One region of the Streptomyces sp. NPDC052107 genome, then DNA from elsewhere that is predicted to be linked to it. Evidence: riboswitches for the same ligand, from Rfam matches in the RefSeq annotation. Region 1 holds a riboswitch; each other region holds the start of a gene.
The links. Region 1 has a riboswitch for cyclic di-AMP ahead of AB0M27_RS18810 (transglycosylase SLT domain-containing protein). Riboswitches for the same ligand answer to the same signal wherever they lie in the genome.

Region 2: linked by a shared signal. The riboswitch ahead of AB0M27_RS35050 (M23 family metallopeptidase) and the one ahead of AB0M27_RS18810 (transglycosylase SLT domain-containing protein) in region 1 are both predicted to bind cyclic di-AMP.
Region 3: linked by a shared signal. The riboswitch ahead of AB0M27_RS17405 (NlpC/P60 family protein) and the one ahead of AB0M27_RS18810 (transglycosylase SLT domain-containing protein) in region 1 are both predicted to bind cyclic di-AMP.

The regions. Positions count from the first base shown of each region.
Region 1 is NZ_JBFAWG010000015.1:34,161-37,426, forward strand. It holds gene AB0M27_RS18805 (polyprenyl synthetase family protein) at 1-957, opposite strand, end outside; cyclic di-AMP (ydaO/yuaA leader) riboswitch at 1,534-1,715, shown strand; gene AB0M27_RS18810 (transglycosylase SLT domain-containing protein) at 1,721-2,209, shown strand; gene AB0M27_RS18815 (HAD family hydrolase) at 2,321-3,133, opposite strand; gene AB0M27_RS18820 (NAD(P)-binding domain-containing protein) at 3,265-3,266, opposite strand, start outside.
Region 2 is NZ_JBFAWG010000056.1:21,012-24,277, forward strand. It holds gene AB0M27_RS35045 (aldo/keto reductase) at 1-698, opposite strand, end outside; gene AB0M27_RS35050 (M23 family metallopeptidase) at 770-1,798, opposite strand; cyclic di-AMP (ydaO/yuaA leader) riboswitch at 1,806-1,952, opposite strand; tRNA gene AB0M27_RS35055 (tRNA-Met) at 2,264-2,337, shown strand; gene AB0M27_RS35060 (dihydrofolate reductase family protein) at 2,398-3,266, opposite strand, start outside.
Region 3 is NZ_JBFAWG010000013.1:123,141-126,406, reverse strand. It holds gene AB0M27_RS17410 (tellurite resistance/C4-dicarboxylate transporter family protein) at 1-97, opposite strand, end outside; gene AB0M27_RS17405 (NlpC/P60 family protein) at 540-1,736, opposite strand; cyclic di-AMP (ydaO/yuaA leader) riboswitch at 1,744-1,912, opposite strand; gene pcrA (DNA helicase PcrA) at 2,174-3,266, shown strand, end outside.

The DNA of each region.
Region 1 (3,266 bases):
GTCGCACTCCCGCAGCGGCGCCAGCGCCGCGCGGGCCTCCTCCGCGTACCGGATGGTGTCCCGGCGGGCCTGCTCCAGCGCGGGGTGGGCGCGCAGCGCGGCCAGCGCCTCGGCGTGCCGGGCGTCGTCGCTGAGGTCGGAGTCGAGCAGCTCGCACAGCGCGATGTCCTCGGCCAGGCCGAGACGGGCGGCGCGCTCGCGCAGCCGGAGCACGGGCAGCGTCGGGATGCCCTCGCGCAGGTCGGTGCCCGGGGTCTTGCCGGACTCGTGCGAGTCGGAGGCGATGTCCAGGACGTCGTCGGCGAGCTGGAAGGCGACCCCGAGCCGCTCGCCGTACTGGGTGAGCACGTCGACGACCGTCTCGTCGGCACCGGACATCATCGCGCCGAACCGGCACGACACCGCCACCAGCGAGCCCGTCTTGCCGCCGAGCACGTCCAGGTAGTGCTCGACCGGGTCGCGGCCGTCGGAGGGGCCGGCGGTCTCCAGGATCTGGCCCGTGACCAGCCGCTCGAAGGCGAGGGCCTGCACCCGGACCGCCTCGGGGCCGAGGTCGGCGAGGATCTGGGAGGCGCGGGCGAAGAGGAAGTCGCCGGTGAGGACCGCGACGGAGTTGCCCCAGCGGGTGTTGGCGCTGTCCACGCCGCGCCGCACCGCCGCCTCGTCCATGACGTCGTCGTGGTACAGCGTGGCCAGGTGGGTCAGCTCCACGACCACGGCCGAGGGCACGACGCCCGGCGCGTAGGGGTCGCCGAACTGGGCCGCGAGCATCACGAGCAGCGGCCTGAACCGCTTCCCGCCGGCTCGTACGAGGTGCTGCGCGGCCTCCGTGATGAACGGGACCTCGCTCTTGGTGGCCTCGAGCAAGCCTTCCTCGACAGCCGCCAATCCGGCCTGGACATCGGCTTCCAGAGCCTGGTCCCGCACGCTCAGCCCGAACGGCCCGACGACGGTCACGAGGGGTCTCCTGTCTGCTGGTGTCTGCTGGCGATTACACGGTTTGTCGATAGGTCGCTGCCATCACTCAACTCAGCGTATCCGGTCCTGTTTCGATCACCGATAGCGCCCACCGGTCCAGCCTGGGCGGTATCGGATCACGACCGGTATGTTTTTGATCAAGTAGTAAGAGCAGACATTTCTCGACTTAACAGGAATCCGCACGCTTTGTCGCGAGCCGAGGGGGCGAGCGGAGTAATGCCTACGCCCCAGGCAACGACAGACGCCACGTCATGGGTTCCGCCACGGGTTCCATCACCCACCCGATCTACCCGAACCCCTCGCGTCCGATTTAGAATACTTTGCTATTTCGTGAATTGGGTCACGTCCAACCTCCGGCGCCCCAGGGCCCGTCAGGCCACCTTCACCCTTGCCTCGTCGGCGAGTTGAGGGTTGGCAACCGCAAAGGATCAAGTACCGCATACAGCACAGATCAAGGTCAAATAGGACGTACTGTGCTTCCGGTACTTGTTTCCGACATGTGCTCTCGCATACGTTCCAGGCCGTCGGGCGGACGCCGAATCCTGCCGCCGCCCGCGTGACCCATCGACGAACTCATTCGTACGGCAGGAGCGGGGGACCCAGGTAAGTCGCCGGGCCGGTCGGCACACGTCGCACCGGAACGGCTAGGGGTGAAGCCATGCCTTCTCAGGAAGGCGTGGCCGGGCACCTCCCCGCCCGAACCCGACAGCTCACCTCGCAGGCGACGGAGAGGACTTCCCCCATGTCTGCTGCCGCCAAGCACCGCCGCCCGCGCAACAACCGCCTCGTCCGCGCCCTCACGGCCGCCGGCACCGGCGCCGTCGTCCTCACCCTGTCGCTCATCGGCGCCACCAGCGCCTCCGCGGCCACCGGCACGACCTCCAAGGCTTCCTCCACCACCGCCGGGTACCCGAACAACCTCGACGGCTGGATCCGCGAGTCCCTCGCGATCATGGCCCAGAAGGGCATTCCGGGCACCTACAACGGCATCTACCGCAACACCATCCGGGAGTCCTCCGGCAACCCGAAGGCCATCAACCTCTGGGACTCCAACGCCGTCAAGGGCACCCCGTCCAAGGGTCTGCTCCAGGTGATCGACCCGACCTTCAACGCTTACCACGTGGCCGGCACCTCCTTCGACCCCTACGACCCGGTCGCCAACATCACCGCGGCCTGCAACTACGCCGCCGCCCGGTACGGCTCGATCGACAACGTGTTCAGCGCGTACTGACGGTCCCGCTGACCGGCACGGCATCGGCCGCCCGGTGTGCCCTCACCTGGCGGAGGGGCACACCGGGCGGCCGTCGCCGCTTCCGGGGACGGCCGGGTACTGATGTGCCGGTCAGTCGGTCGGGAACAGTCTTTCGAGGACGACAGCGACGCCGTCGTCCTCGTTCGACAGGGTGATCTCGTCGGCCACCGCCTTCAGTTCGGGATGCGCGCCGGCCATGGCGACCCCGCGCCCCGCCCAGTCGAACATCGGGATGTCGTTGGGCATGTCGCCGAACGCCAGCGCCTCCTGCGCCGCGATCCCGAGCCGCTCGGCGGCCAGCGCGAGACCGGTCGCCTTGGTCACTCCCGACGGCTGGAGCTCCACGGTCCCCGGTCCGGACATGGTGACCGTCGCCAGCTCGCCCACCACCCCGCGCGCAGTGGCCGCCAACTCGTCGTCGGACAGGTCGGCATGGCGCAGCAGCACCTTGCTGATGGGCGCGCACCACAGGTCGTCGCGCCGGCCGACCCGCACCGCGGGCAGGGTCGGGTGCGGCATCCGGTACCCGGGCTCGATGAGCGTGAGCCCGTCGGCCCCGTCCTGGTCCACGGCCGCGTACACCTGCCCCACCTCGGCCTCGATCTTGCCGAGCGCGGTCTCGGCCAGCTCCCGGTCCAGCCGGACCGACCACAACAGGCGGCCGGTCCCGGCGTCGTAGACCTGTGCGCCCTGCCCGCACACCGCGAGCCCCGTGCCGCCGAGGTCCGCGAGGAGTGGCCGTACCCGCGGGGCCGGGCGGCCCGTCACCACCAGGTGCCGGGCACCGGCCCGCGCCACCCGCGCGAGCGCGGCGAGCGACCGGTCGGAGACGGTGTCGTCGCCGCGCAGCAGCGTTCCGTCCAGGTCGGTGGCGATCAGTGCATATGCGGGGGAGGCTGCCATGATCAGAGAATACGGATACCGGGCCCCACCGACTCACCTTGTCGTCCTGCGTACTTACGTACTGGTCCACCCCAAGTGGTGTCTTCTGGCTCCGCGTTGATGACGGAGCTCGGCACGGACGGTCGGCGGCTTC
Region 2 (3,266 bases), on a different contig from region 1:
GCGCGGGCGCTGTCGACCTGGGTGCCGGGGCGGTACTTGCCGGTCAGGAAGCCCGCGGCGAGGGAGAAGTAGGGCACCGAGGACAGGCCCTCCTTGGCGGCCAGGTTCTGCAGCGGGCCCTCGTAGGTGTCGCGGGAGACCAGGTTGTAGTGGGGCTGGAGGGCGACATAGCGGGCCAGGCCCTCACGGTCGGAGAAGTCGAGCGAGGCCTTCAGGCGCTCGGGGCTGATGTTGGAGGCGGCGATGTGACGGACCTTGCCCGCCTTCACCAGCTCGTCCAGCGCGCCGATGATCTCCTCGACCGGGACCTCGGGCTTGTCGAAGTGGGTGTAGTAGAGGTCGATGTAGTCGGTGTCCAGACGGCGCAGGGAGGCGTCCGCGGCGGCCTTGATGTTGGCGGCGGACAGTCCCTGGAACTCGGGGTGCTGGCTGACCTTGGTGGCGATGACGACACGGTCACGGTTGCCGCGGGACTTGACCCACTTGCCGATGACCGTCTCGGACTCGCCGCCCTTGTGGCCCTCGATCCAGGCCGAGTAGGAGTCCGCGGTGTCGATGAAGTTGCCACCGGCGGCCGTATAGGCGTCCAGGACGGCGAAGGAGGTCTCCTCGTCGGCGGTCCAGCCGAAGACGTTGCCGCCGAGGCAGAGCGGGAAGACCTCGAGGTCGGAGGAACCGAGTGTGCGCAGAGAAGTCATGCTCTACATCAACACCGGCGGCGGATGATCGCATTCCGCCGCCGGTGCGAAGTCCCTCGTACGGACGGCTGTCAGGGGTTGAGGCCCTTGTCGCGCAGCCACGGCGCCGGGTCGACGGCGGTGGCCTGGCCGTTCGGGTGGACCTCCAGGTGGAGGTGGGGGCCGGTGACGTTGCCGGTGGCGCCGACGCGGCCGATGACCTGGCCGGTGGAGACCTTCTGGCCGACGGAGACGTTGATCGATGACTGGTGGCAGAACCACAGCTCGGTGCCGTCGTCCAGGGTGATGACGGTGCGGTAGCCGTAGGCGCCCGCCCAGCCGGCCTGGGTCACCGTGCCGCTGTGGACGGCCTTGATGAGAGTGCCGGTGGGGGCGGCGAAGTCGAGGCCGGTGTGGTAGCCGGAGGACCACATCGCGCCGGGCTGCCCGAAGGTGCCGGTGATCGTGTACGAGACGACGGGCAGCTGGTACTGCTTGGCCAGTTCGGCCAGCCGCTTGGCCTCGGCGGCCTTCTCGGCGTCGGCCTCCGCCTTTTCCTTGGCGGCGGCGGCCTTGGCGGCGGCCTCCTTCTCCGCCTTGGCGGCCGCGGCGGCGGCCTGCTGGTCGGCCGCGGCGATCGCGGCGGCGGTGGCCTTGTTGTCGGCCTGGCCCTTCTGCTGCTCGGCCTGGGCCATGATCCGGTTGCGCAGGGCCTCGCCGGCGTTGCCGCTGTCGGCGCTGTCGGTGGTCACGCCCACGTGGCTGAGTCCGGTGGTGGTGGCCTGCGGCGTGTCGGAGGAGCCGCCGTCGAAGATGTGCTCGACGGAGTCCAGGTCCGGCATGGATATGGAGACCGGCGGCTTGCCGGTGTTGGCGCTGGCCATGCCGCCCGCGCCGACCGCGGCCATCACGCCGACGCCGAGGACGGTGGAGCTGCGTGCGAAGCCGCCGCGCTGCTTGGCGACGCGGTGCCGGCCACGGACCGGGGCGACGGAGTCCTCGGTGGGGTCCCACTCCTCCCAGGGCCCCTCCTCGGCGCGGTAGGCGCCGTAGCCGAAGGTCTCCGGCTGGGCTTGCGCGGGCACGAACGGGGCTTCTGGGGCGGGCCGGTTGGACGCCACTCGGGCGCACTCCTTTCCTTCCTCCGCCTACCGGGTTAGCTGACGGGTTCGGAGCAGGAAGGTCTCCTACGCGCGTATACCGGCTGGCATCCGCGCGATTCACCCCAATGTGGTGGTTCCCCGGTTCCCTTGCGGGATTCGGCGCGTGCACACGGAGCCGCCTCTTGTGACGGCTGGGACAACCGCGCTGCGTTATCGAACGTTAATAGACCTGGCAGCCACTTTCCAAGCCGTTCGGCTTGATCATTAACGCTTTCGACGGCGGACTTACCGGTCAGGAGCACTGCAAACCGGGCGAGTTGGCCATCGCTCAGGAGCGTCCGCGTTTTTGATGGTGACTCAGATGTTATGCGGAGGGCGGTCGTCCGGTCACCGTCGGTGAAGGCGATCACGGGCGTGGTGCGGCGTGGGCGACCGGTGTGCGCCGATCGGATGAGTGCGTGGTGTACAGTAGAGACACAACGACGCGGGGTGGAGCAGCTCGGTAGCTCGCTGGGCTCATAACCCAGAGGTCGCAGGTTCAAATCCTGTCCCCGCTACTGAAGGCTCAGGGCCCGGAATCTCTTGGATTCCGGGCCCTGAGCCTTTGATCGGGCGCCTCAGCCCAGCAGATGCCCGTTCGGCGCCTTGGCGGGTCCCTCCAACTCGGGCAGGACGACCACCTCGGCACCCGCCTTGACCAGAATCCCCGTACCGTCGGCCGCCGCCACGAACGTGTCCGGCTCGCGCCAAGCAGTGACCACCCGCCGTACCCCCGCCCGAAGAATGAGCTCGGCACAGGGCGCGGGCCGCGAGGCCCGCCGGGCGCAGGGCTCCAGGCTGCTGTACACCGTGGCGGCAGCCAGTCGCGGATCCGCCGGGTCGATCTTCGCGAGCGCGGCCTCCTCCGCATGCACCACGGGATCGTCACCCTCCCGGGAGTGCCCGCGGGCCAGCTCCGTACCGTCGGCGGCCACCACCACCGCGCCGACGCTGAACGCCGTCTCCGAGGGCGGACACAGCGCGGCGAGTTCACATGCGGTGCGCAGCCAGTGACGGTCGGCGGCGGTGGCGACGGGACCGCTGCCGGGCGCGGTGGGCTCGTAGCGCATGAGAACCACGTCCTCGATACGGCGGGTCTCGGTCAGGCGCAGCCGACCGGCCTGGTAGTTGCCGGGGCCGAACAGACGGGGCGCGGCCGGGTCGCCGACGAAGAGCGGCGCGAGGACCAGCTGGAGCTCGTCGGCGAGGCCCAGCTGCAGCAGCTGGGTGTGGACCGTGCCGCCGCCCTCGACCATCAGCCGTCCGACTCCGCGCACGTCGTGCAGGTGGGTCAGCAGGGCCCGCCAGTCGAGGCCGGGGCCGAGCGGGACGATGTCGGCGGCGTTGCCGACGCGGCGGGCGGCCTGCTCGGCGCCCTGGTCGGTCGTGTAGACGAGCTTGGCGCCGCCGGTGTGCCAGAAGTTTGCGTCGGGGTCGAGGTCGCCGG
Region 3 (3,266 bases), on a different contig from region 1:
GCAGCCCCACCGACAGGATGCCGGTCGCCATCACGGCGGCCCCGGCCGCGGGGGACCGCCCCGCCCACCACGCGCGCAGATCTGAGATGCCGGGCATGGGCCCGATGCTAGGGAGCCGGGGCGTCGCTGCCCGGAAGGGCACGCGCGCGTGAAGACCGAAAACGCCGGTACGCGTGCGTGAGGCCGGAAGAGCGGGCAGCCCGCGCGTGGACACAGGAAAGCCGACACGTGCGCGTGGGCGGATGAAGGGCCGCACGCGGGCGGGGACGGAGAAGACCCCGGCACGCGCACGTGGACGAAGAAGAGGCCGCACGCGCGCGTGGGCGCGAGAAACGCCGGTACGCGCACGTGGATGGCCACGTGATTCGCCGACGCGCGCCTGGAGGCCAAGGCACCGTCACGGGCGCGTGGCAGCCCGAAACGTCGGCACGCGCGTGGCAGCCCAAGACATGGGCACGCGCCCACGCGGCCGTCCGATTCGCCGGTACGCCCGCGTGGAGCGTCGAAGGGCTGAGGCGCGCCCGTGCCCGGGGCGGGCCTCAGCCCGGGCGGACCACGCTGTGGATGATCGACTCTCCGCCGTAGTAGATGGACTCCTCGCGGACGTACGCGCCCGGCTTCGGGGCGTGGATCATCATGCCGTTGCCTATGTACATGCCGACGTGGCTGATGTCGTCGTAGAAGAAGATCAGGTCGCCCGGGCGCGCGTCGGCGAGCGAGACCGTGGTGCCCGCATTGACCTGGTCGTACGTGGTGCGCGGAAGTGAGACGCCGCCGGCCTTCCAGGCGGCCTGGGTGAGGCCCGAGCAGTCGTAGGAGTCCGGCCCGGTCGCGCCCCACACGTACGGCTTGCCGATCTGTGCGCGGGCGAAGGCGATCGCCTTCTCGGCCTTCGTGTCGTACGAGCTGGATGTGGTGGTGGACCCGGTCGAGCCGGAGCCCGTCGAACCGGATCCGGACCCGGACCCCGTGGACGAGGAGGACGAGGAGGACGAGTCGGCCTGCTGTTGAGCTGCCTGCTGCTGGGCCGCCTGCTGCTTCGCCAGCTCGGCCGCCTTGCGCGCCGCCTCCTGCTGCTTCTCCCGCTCGATGGCGGCCAGCCGGGCTTTCTCCTGGGCGTTCAGCCGCGACAGCAGCTCACGGGCCGAGGCCAGTTTCTTCTGGACGGTGGACTTGGCGGTCTGCAGGTCGTGCTGTGAGACGTTCAGCGTCTGCAGGCTCTCCGCGGCCTCCCGCCGCTTCTTCATGGTCGCGGCCTGCTCGCCGATGTAGTCGTCGACCGCGGTCTTCTCCCGCGAGGTCAGCCGGTTCATCAGCTGGGTCTGGTCGAAGTAGTCCTGCGGGTCGTTCGCCAGCAGGAAGGTGGCCGTGTCGGGAGCGGCGGCGCCGGTGCGGTACTGGGCCGCGGCGAACGAGCCCAGCTCCTCGCGGGCCTTGTTGAGGCGTTCGGTGCGCTGGGCGAGGTCGTCGCGGAGGGCGTCGACGCGGCCCCTCTGCTTACCGGTCCGCTCCTTGGCCGCGTTGTACTTCTGGGTCGCCGACTCCGCCTGGCGGTACAGATCGTCGACCTTCTTCTCGACCTCCTCCAGGCTCGGCTTGGCGTGATCGGTACTGGGGGCGGCCTCTGCGGTCTGCGAGAGCACGGCCATGGAGGTGAGGGCGGCGGTGGCGAGGGCGGGGGTGCGAAGACCCGTTCCGATGGTCCCGCCGGGGCGCGGCTTGCGGTGCGACGCCAAGGGAGGCGACTCCTTCCAATGGGCCGCCTACCGGGTTAGCTGTCGGGTTCGGGCGGTGGTTCGGAAGGGTTGCCCTACGGCGGCGTCCCGGGTGGGAGCCGGCCGATTCACCCCAAGGTCGGTGGGTCCCCGGCTCCGGGCGCCCTGCGGCGCGCCGGACTCGGCGGAGGCCGCGCGGCCCGGCGAGGTTCGCCGGTAGGGGTCGTACGGCCCGGACGCACGCTAGCCAACTCGTGTGACTCCTGTGAAGGTTGGTGCGTGATATGTCCGATACATTTTCGTGACCTGAGCCAGGTTTCGCTCCTGTGTCATCGGACGGTTCCCCTGTGTGAGCAGGATGCGGGCCGCTCGGCGGTCAAGATCAACTGTGTTCCGGACCGGCCATGTTCCGGGGACGGCGACCGGTTGTCGGTGGGGCGCCCTAGACTCGTAGAGCGATGAGCAGCCTCTTTGACGACAGCTTCCTGGCGGACCTCCAGGCCCCTCGCGGGCGTGAGGAGGAGCCCCCGCCGCCGCCCGAGGACGATCACGCTCCGGAGCCGCTTCCGGACGATCTGTTCGGCGGGAAGTTCGACGTGCCGCCGGACCGGGACGCGTACTACCGCGACGGCGCCCCGCGTCCCGCCCTCGACGCGGCGGCCCTGCTGGCGGGGCTGAACGACAACCAGCGCGCCGCGGTCGTGCACGCCGGCTCCCCATTGCTCATCGTCGCCGGCGCCGGCTCCGGCAAGACCCGTGTGCTCACCCACCGCATCGCCCACCTGCTCGCCGAGCGGCACGTGCACCCGGGCCAGATCCTCGCGATCACCTTCACCAACAAGGCCGCGGGCGAGATGAAGGAGCGCGTCGAGCAGCTCGTCGGCCCGCGCGCGAACGCGATGTGGGTGATGACCTTCCACAGCGCGTGCGTGCGCATCCTGCGCCGGGAGAGCAAGAAGCTCGGATTCACGTCGTCGTTCTCGATCTACGACGCCGCCGACAGCAAGCGCCTGATGGCCCTGGTCTGCCGCGACCTGGACCTCGACCCAAAGCGCTTCCCGCCGAAGTCGTTCAGCGCGAAGATCAGCAACCTGAAGAACGAGCTGATCGACGAGGAGGACTTCGCCGCCCAAGCCACCGACGGCTTCGAGAAGACCCTCGCCCAGGCCTACGCGCTCTATCAGTCGCGGCTGCGCGAGGCCAACGCGCTCGACTTCGACGACCTGATCATGACGACGGTCAACCTGCTGCGCGCCTTCCCGGACGTCGCCGAGCACTACCGCCGTCGCTTCCGGCACGTTCTGGTCGATGAATACCAGGACACCAACCACGCCCAGTACGCGCTCGTACGGGAACTCGTGGGCACGGGAGAGCGCTCCGCCGAGGACGGCGACACCCCGCCCGGCGAGCATGACCTCCCGCCCGCCGAACTGTGCGTCGTGGGTGACGCGGACCAGTCCATCTACGCCTTCCGGGGCGCGACGATCCGCAACATCCTCCAGTTCGAGGAGGACTACCCGAACGCGACGACGATCCTCCTGGAGCAGAACT